Regions from separate parts of the Gilvimarinus sp. F26214L genome, predicted to be linked through region 1. Evidence: predicted binding sites of a transcription regulator. Region 1 holds the regulator's gene; each other region holds the start of a gene.
The links. The regulator PhoB, encoded in region 1, activates phosphate uptake and scavenging genes when phosphate is short. The targets are predictions, from matches to a motif close to TGTCATAAANNTGTAACA.
Positions count from the first base shown of each region.

Region 2: the regulator PhoB is predicted to act here: its motif matches at 1,468-1,485, upstream of ACURWW_RS11020 (alkaline phosphatase PhoX).
Region 3: the regulator PhoB is predicted to act here: its motif matches at 1,657-1,674, upstream of ACURWW_RS12535 (OprO/OprP family phosphate-selective porin).

Region 1 is NZ_JBTIYG010000002.1:1,772-4,040, forward strand. Features, by position in the region: gene ubiA (4-hydroxybenzoate octaprenyltransferase) at 1-672, shown strand, start outside; gene phoB (phosphate regulon transcriptional regulator PhoB) at 735-1,439, shown strand; gene phoR (phosphate regulon sensor histidine kinase PhoR) at 1,472-2,269, shown strand, end outside.
Region 2 is NZ_JBTIYG010000008.1:157,265-159,533, forward strand. Features, by position in the region: gene ACURWW_RS11020 (alkaline phosphatase PhoX) at 61-1,362, opposite strand; gene ACURWW_RS11025 (TonB-dependent receptor) at 1,631-2,269, shown strand, end outside.
Region 3 is NZ_JBTIYG010000010.1:89,834-92,102, forward strand. Features, by position in the region: gene ACURWW_RS12530 (MlaA family lipoprotein) at 1-121, opposite strand, end outside; gene ACURWW_RS12535 (OprO/OprP family phosphate-selective porin) at 400-1,512, opposite strand; gene ACURWW_RS12540 (serine aminopeptidase domain-containing protein) at 1,804-2,269, opposite strand, start outside.

The DNA of each region.
Region 1 (2,269 bases):
CGCAACTTCGACGGCCACGTGGAGCGCACCCGCAACCGGCCCATGGCCAAGGGGTTGGTGACCTCGAAGGAAGCCATCGGTATTTTCGTGGGGCTGTGCCTGCTGGCCTTTCTGCTGGTGCTGCTGACCAATGCCCTCACCATAAAGCTATCCCTCGGCGGGTTGGCGCTGGCCTTCTGTTATCCCTTTGCCAAGCGCTACACCCACCTGCCCCAGATAGTGCTGGGCGCAGCCTTCTCCTGGTCGATTCCCATGGCCTATGCGGCGCAGACCGGCGAACTGCCGAGCGAAGTGTGGGTGATTTATATCGCCAACCTGCTGTGGACGGTGGTCTACGATACCTTTTACGGAATGGTGGATCGGCCCGACGATCTGAAAATAGGCATTAAATCCACAGCCATCCTCTTTGGCGAGAACGACCGCAGCATTACCGCCATGCTCCAGGTGATGACATTGGGCGCCTTGCTGGTGATGGGCTCGCGTTTCGAGCTTGGGCTCTTGTATAAGCTCAGTCTGATTGCTGTGGCGGGGCTCTTTGCGTATCAGCAGTATTTGATCAGGAACCGGGACCGCCAGCAGTGCTTTCGCGCCTTCATGAACAACAACTGGGTGGGCATGGCGGTATTCGTTGGCGTGCTGGCCGACACGGTCGCAGGCGGAGCCGTGTCATAAAGCTGTAACAGATTGTCTCTTTAATGGTGTGCCAGAGACGTACGGGGGACACCACCAGACTCATGGCCAAAAAAACCATTCTGATCGTCGACGATGAAGCGCCCATCCGCGACATGTTACGGGTCGCGCTGGAGATGGCGGACTATCGCTGCCTGGAAGCCGAGGACGCGCAACAGGCACACGGCCTGATTATCGACGAAAATCCCGACTTGATTTTGCTGGACTGGATGCTGCCCCAAACCAGCGGCATCGAACTGGCCCGGCGCCTGAAGCGCGACGAAGTCACCGCCCGCACCCCCATCATCATGCTGACTGCCAAGGGTGAGGAAGACAACAAGATCCAGGGCCTGGAAGTGGGTGCCGATGACTACATCACCAAACCTTTCTCACCCCGTGAACTGGTGGCGCGCCTGAAGGCCGTTCTGCGGCGCGCGGGACCCGAGGAAGAAGCGGAGCCCCTGCGGGTCGAAGGGCTCTGCCTGGATCCGGCCAGCCACCGGGTCACCATTAACGATCAGCCGGTGCAAATCGGCCCCACGGAATACCGCCTGCTCCAGTTTTTTCTTACCCACCAGGAACGGGTGTACACTCGCAGCCAGTTGCTTGACCACGTCTGGGGCGGCAACGTGTACGTCGAGGAGCGGACTGTGGACGTTCACATCCGTCGCCTGCGCAAGGCATTGAGCCTTGATGGCCATGACCGCTACGTGCAAACGGTGCGCGGCGCCGGTTACCGGTTTTCCACCAAGATCCCACTGGACGCGTGAGCAAACGCGTCCCTCACATGTAGGTCACCAGCTTGTATCGGGGATTTGCCGCCGAAATCCGGCGGGTACTGATCATCACCATCGTCTGCATCGGCTTCGGGTTGCTGAACGGCTACCTGAGTTGGACCCTGATTGCGGGCGGCGCCCTCTACATGGCCTGGACGCTTTGGCAGATCTATCGCCTGGAGCGCTGGATCCGCGAGCGCGAGCCGGGCTTGCCACCGGACGCGAGCGGCTTCTGGGGGGAAGTTTTCGATCGCCTTTACCACTTGCAGAAACGCCGGGAGAAGGAAAAAGCGCGGCTGAAGGCGACTCTCGATTGGGTTCAGGAAGCCACCGCGGCCCTGCCCGATGCCGCGATCGTGCTCGACAAACGGGGCAACATGAACTGGTGGAACGAAGCGGCCACCGAACTGCTGGCCTTCGAGCCCGGTGACCGCCATCAAGCTTTGCTCAACTTCATCCGTAATCCTCAGTTTGTTGCCTATTTCGAGGCCGGCAACTATCGGGAACCCATCACCATTCCATCACCCCAGGACGACGCCCGCCGCCTTCAGTTTCAGATTACCCGTTACGGCCAGGACGAGCGCCTGGTGATGATCCGTGATGTAACGCGCCTGCACCGCCTCGAACAGGTGCGCCGGGATTTTGTGGCCAACGTATCCCACGAGCTGCGCACACCCCTCACCGTTCTTAAGGGCTACCTGGAAACTCTGGCCGATCAGGCTCCCGACGTGGCGCCCCAGTGGGAGAAGGCCCTCACCCCGATGCAGCAGCAGAGCGAACGGATGAGCTTGTTGGTCAATGACCTGATCACCCTGTCGCGGCTG
Region 2 (2,269 bases), on a different contig from region 1:
GTTGGCGCCGGGGCAAACAACCGCAGATGATTGGTCCGGTTTTGCGGAGCGGGCCACTGCTCAGACGTCCACGAAAAACGGGCCGCGGAGTTCGTAGATTCGACCATCCGTATGATCTCCGGTGTAGCCCTTCTGCGAGCTGAAATACAAACGTGTGCCATCGGGACTGAACGCCGGACCACAGATTTCCGAACCCCGTTGACCAATTACATTGACTAACTCAAAGGGCTTTACCTCGGGCCCGACAACGACCAGACGCATCTCAGCACCATCTTCTGCCACCAGGATGTCGCCCCCGGCCGACACGGTCAGGTTGTCCACATCGTCAATCCCGGGGTTGAAGGCTTGGTGTGTCTGTTTGTCGTAGACCAGATCCAGCGTGCTTGCGAGAGTGTCCAGAGCCCACACGCGGTTGTCGCCCTTGGTGGTGAAGTACACGAAGCCTTCGTGATACCAGCAACCTTCTCCGCCGTTGAACACCTCGGCTTCGGCGACCTGTTTTCGCGTAGGTAACTCCAGGCGGGATTGCTCCCCGTTCAGGCGCGGCATCGGATTCGGCACCGGCACCCAGCGGACGGCTCGTGTTTCGGCCGGAACATTGCCTTCAACCACCGCCACCTCAAGCCGCCCCCGGCTAAGGTCTGCCCGTCCATTGCGAGGGTAGTGGGCCGGAACGAAACGGTAGAAGTTGCCATCCGGGGTATCTTCGGTGAGATAGATGGCGCCACCGACCGGGTCAACGGCCGCCGCCTCGTGCTTGAAAACGCCCAGCGCCGGAAGCGGGACAGCCAGCCGGCTTCCGTCCGGGTAACACTCATAAACAAGACCTTCGTCGATCTCCTCACAGGTCAACCAGGTGCCCCAGGGGGTGGGGCCGCCTGCGCAGTTGTTTGTTGTGCCGCTGCAAACGGCGAAAGCATCAATCACCTCGCCTGCGGCATTGAAGCGCAGCGCGCCGACTCCTCCCTGGCGCCAGGCGTTGATTTCGGAATTGGAGACATAGACCCACCCGCCGTCGTCCATTGGGAAGGTCGCTCCCCCGTCGGGCATGCCGTGCCAGATGTAATCGGACCCGGGGAAGGGCCGCTGTCCAGTCCGGGCGACTTCGCGTACCCGAAATCCTTCGGGAATCCGCATTCTGGTCGCCGAATCATTGTCCACCGCTACTTCCACCAGTGTCCCGGACAACCGGGGAATGTTGCTGACCCGCTTCTTCAAGGTCAGCGGCCGGGCAGCGCGCGGCGAACCTTGGCCTTGACCAGCCCAGAGACCGGGGCCAATGGCCAGCACACCCGATGCAACCAAACCCTGCTGTAAAAATCTTCGACGGCCCGTGTTTATCCTGCCGTTTTCTTCGGCCATTGAGAGTACCCCTAATTCCAGGCGCAGTTCCGGTAGCTGCTGCGCGGGAGTGAACTGTCCGGACCCACAGTATCCCCACCGAGAATGACGTTTCAATGACGTGCGTATTACCTTCGTATGACACCCGGGTCTGACTGAAACAAAGACGTCATCGGACCTTCACCGGAGTGCAACCTCACGGTCACACAGGGCAATTAGGGTGACGCACAAATCATTGTTTCAGGGCGGGTCGCCTCCGGTCGCCCGACGGGAAAGGAGATGTGCGTTCATGAGTTTCGTTCGAGCTTCGCGTTTAAGAATTCTGTGTCTCATACATATGTTTGCGCTTTGCACAGCAACTGTACATGCGCAACCCTCTGGCAGCATTAGTGGAAAAGTAACCGATGCAACTGGCGAGTTCAGTTTTTCCGACGCGGTTATCCGTATCGAAGGGCAGCGCATTAGCACCGTAAGCGGCCGGGATGGTGGCTTCCGCATAGCTAATGTGGCCGCAGGCGAGTACACCCTCGTGGCTGAATACGCCGGCGCAATGCCCGAACGTGTTCAGGTGAGCGTTATGCCGGGTCAGGAAAGCGATGTGCAAATCCGCATCGGGGGCGGCACCGCGACTGATGGCACCCAACTGCGCGGTCTGCTGGTAGACAGCCAGGTCGCCGGACAGGCTGCGGCGATCAATCGGCGCCAGCGGTCCGAAGCGCTGATCGATGTCATTTCATCGGACTCTGTTGGCAACTTCCCGGACCAGAATGTCGCCGAAGCCCTGCAAAGGGCCCCCGGTCTTTCCGTTCAGCGCGATCAGGGGGAAGGGCGCTTCGTGGTCATCCGGGGTATCGATCCGAATTTCAACTCCACCACCATCAACGGCATGCGGGTTCCCGCCCCCGAAGCGGGCTCGCGGGCAGTGAAC
Region 3 (2,269 bases), on a different contig from region 1:
TGAGCACCCAGCGGTCGGCAGTCTCGTTGAAGGCAAAGACCTTGCGGTTGAATCCCTCCCAGGGGTCGGGTACCGGCTCTTCTTCCTGCCCCCAGGCCGGCAGCGCCAGAGCGCCCATCATCAGCACGCACAGGAGGCCCTGCCCCAGTCGCTCAGTCATCGATCTTCCCCTCGGCGTTCATTCGACGGAGTGCTCCGCCTAAAGCCGGAAAGTATGGCCTTTTGCGCCTGGGATGTGAAGGGTGAAGGGCGTGGGATGGTACCTGGGCCGCGAAGAGAGTGGGTGCGATCTTCGAGATGGTGTTGGGTTACGCTGCGCTAACCCAACCTACGTATGGAGGGGTGTGGGGGGGGTAGGTTGGGTTAGGCCGGAGGCCGTAACCCAACATTGCTCACGCTCTAGAAGACGAACTGAACGCGCGCGCGCAACTCATCGCCTTCGAAGTCGGTGCTGTCTTCCTCACCGGTCATGTAGCTGAGTCCCAGGCGGACGTTGTTGTTGGCATAGTAGTTAACGCCAAAGGTGGTCTGGTTGCCCTCTACGGTTGCCAGGCCCACGTCGGAGTATCGGCCATCGCCGTCCTCATAGCGCAGAATCACTTCCCAGGCGCCGCTGGCTGCGGCCGGCTTGACCCGCTTGAATACACCGTCCCGGTAGGGTCGGGTTTCACCGGTGATGATCCAGCCGGCCTGCAGGTAATAACCGTCACGATCCACGTCGCCGAAGTCGCCACTTACTTCAGAGTCGAAGTATTCGGCCTGGGCGTGAAAGGGACCGGTCGTCAGACCCAGTTCCAGGTTGTAGGCTTCCACGTCCTCGGTGGTGGTCGGGACGTTGTCTACGTCTGCGTCACGGGTGGTAAAGCCGGCGCCCAGATGGAGCACCATGTCGTCGGACAGGATCGGCGCGAAGGTTGCGCGCCCGGTGAACGCGGTATCGCCGAAGTCGTTACTGCCATTCCCGTCGGCTTCGAACACGCCCACGCCGTAGGTCCAGTTGGCCCCCTTACCATGCAACTGAACGCCGCCGCTGCGGCCAGGAGTGTACAGCTCGCTCATGGCCGAACGTTCCAGCGCTGAGGTATCGTTGCCGCTGGTCAATGTCTCCAGGCCGAAGGGTTCCTTCTGCTTGCCCACGGTGATGTTGGCCAGATTGCCAAAGCCGGTATAGCGAACGTACAGGTCTTCCGCATCGCCACCGCTGGCACCCTCGTTTTCGGCGATATTGAACTGGGCCTTGTAGGTCCAGTCCCCGTAGTGCCCCTGAACAAACAGGCGTGCCCGGCGGACATCCAGGTCATCGTTGTCGATGCCGTAGTCTTCAGCTTCCGTCGCGTCGTAGTCCCATTGGATACGGCCACCCAACTGCACCGAGGCCTGGCCATCAGAGGTGGCGGCTTTCAAACCACCATTGGTGCTGAGTTCAATATCCGAACCCTCGGTGGTGACAGTGCCCGCCTGTGCGGTAGTCGCGACAGCGGCAATAGCCAGAGGCAGCAGTGCTTTTTTCATCTCTTCTTTCTCCTGATTAACACGATATGGATCGAACGAATTTTCGGCCCGATTTAACGCAGCCTTAATATTTGGACCCGGCGTGGCGATTACACGCTTTGGCTGGTCGCCCGAGCAGTTCAGGCGCAAATTTTCGGTGCGGAGTATTGCAGCTTTATTACATTTTTAACAGAACAGCCACAAAAGAGACTTTTATCTGCAAATTAATTGTCATTTTTTGTGTGGTGTTAAAAGGGTTCGCCCCGCTCGTACGCTCGCGAAGAAAAAAGATGAAGGAAGGTCGTACAATTCTCAGGCAGCGTGGGCGAGCCCGTTTTCGAGGTTCTGCATCCAGTCGAGCAACTGGGTAAAGTGATCGTCACAGGACTGGGGATGCAGCAGCAGTTCACGGCGGGAGTAGTTGCGCAGATTGCCCCCCTGCTTCCCCACCCCCATCAGGCGCGCGTCGTGGTCAGGCAACTCGGCGAGCCAGCGGCGGGTGTCGGCGATGTTGCCCCACTGGCCCTTTTGCAGGCTGGCGAAATAAAGACTGGGTGGCAGGGACGCACTCTGGAGGGCCTCGGCATAATCCTGGCCCTGGGAATCACTCCAGGAATCGGATTGCCAACGGGACCAGTCACGCAACACTGGCAGCGATTCCCGACACCGGGATTTTCCCGCTAAAAGAGCGGGGCAGACGTAACCGCGCAACGAAGCCAGGGGGCGGACCAGGGGTGAGCGGAGCGCCGGATTGCGGGTGGGCGAACGGCGGGCAGCG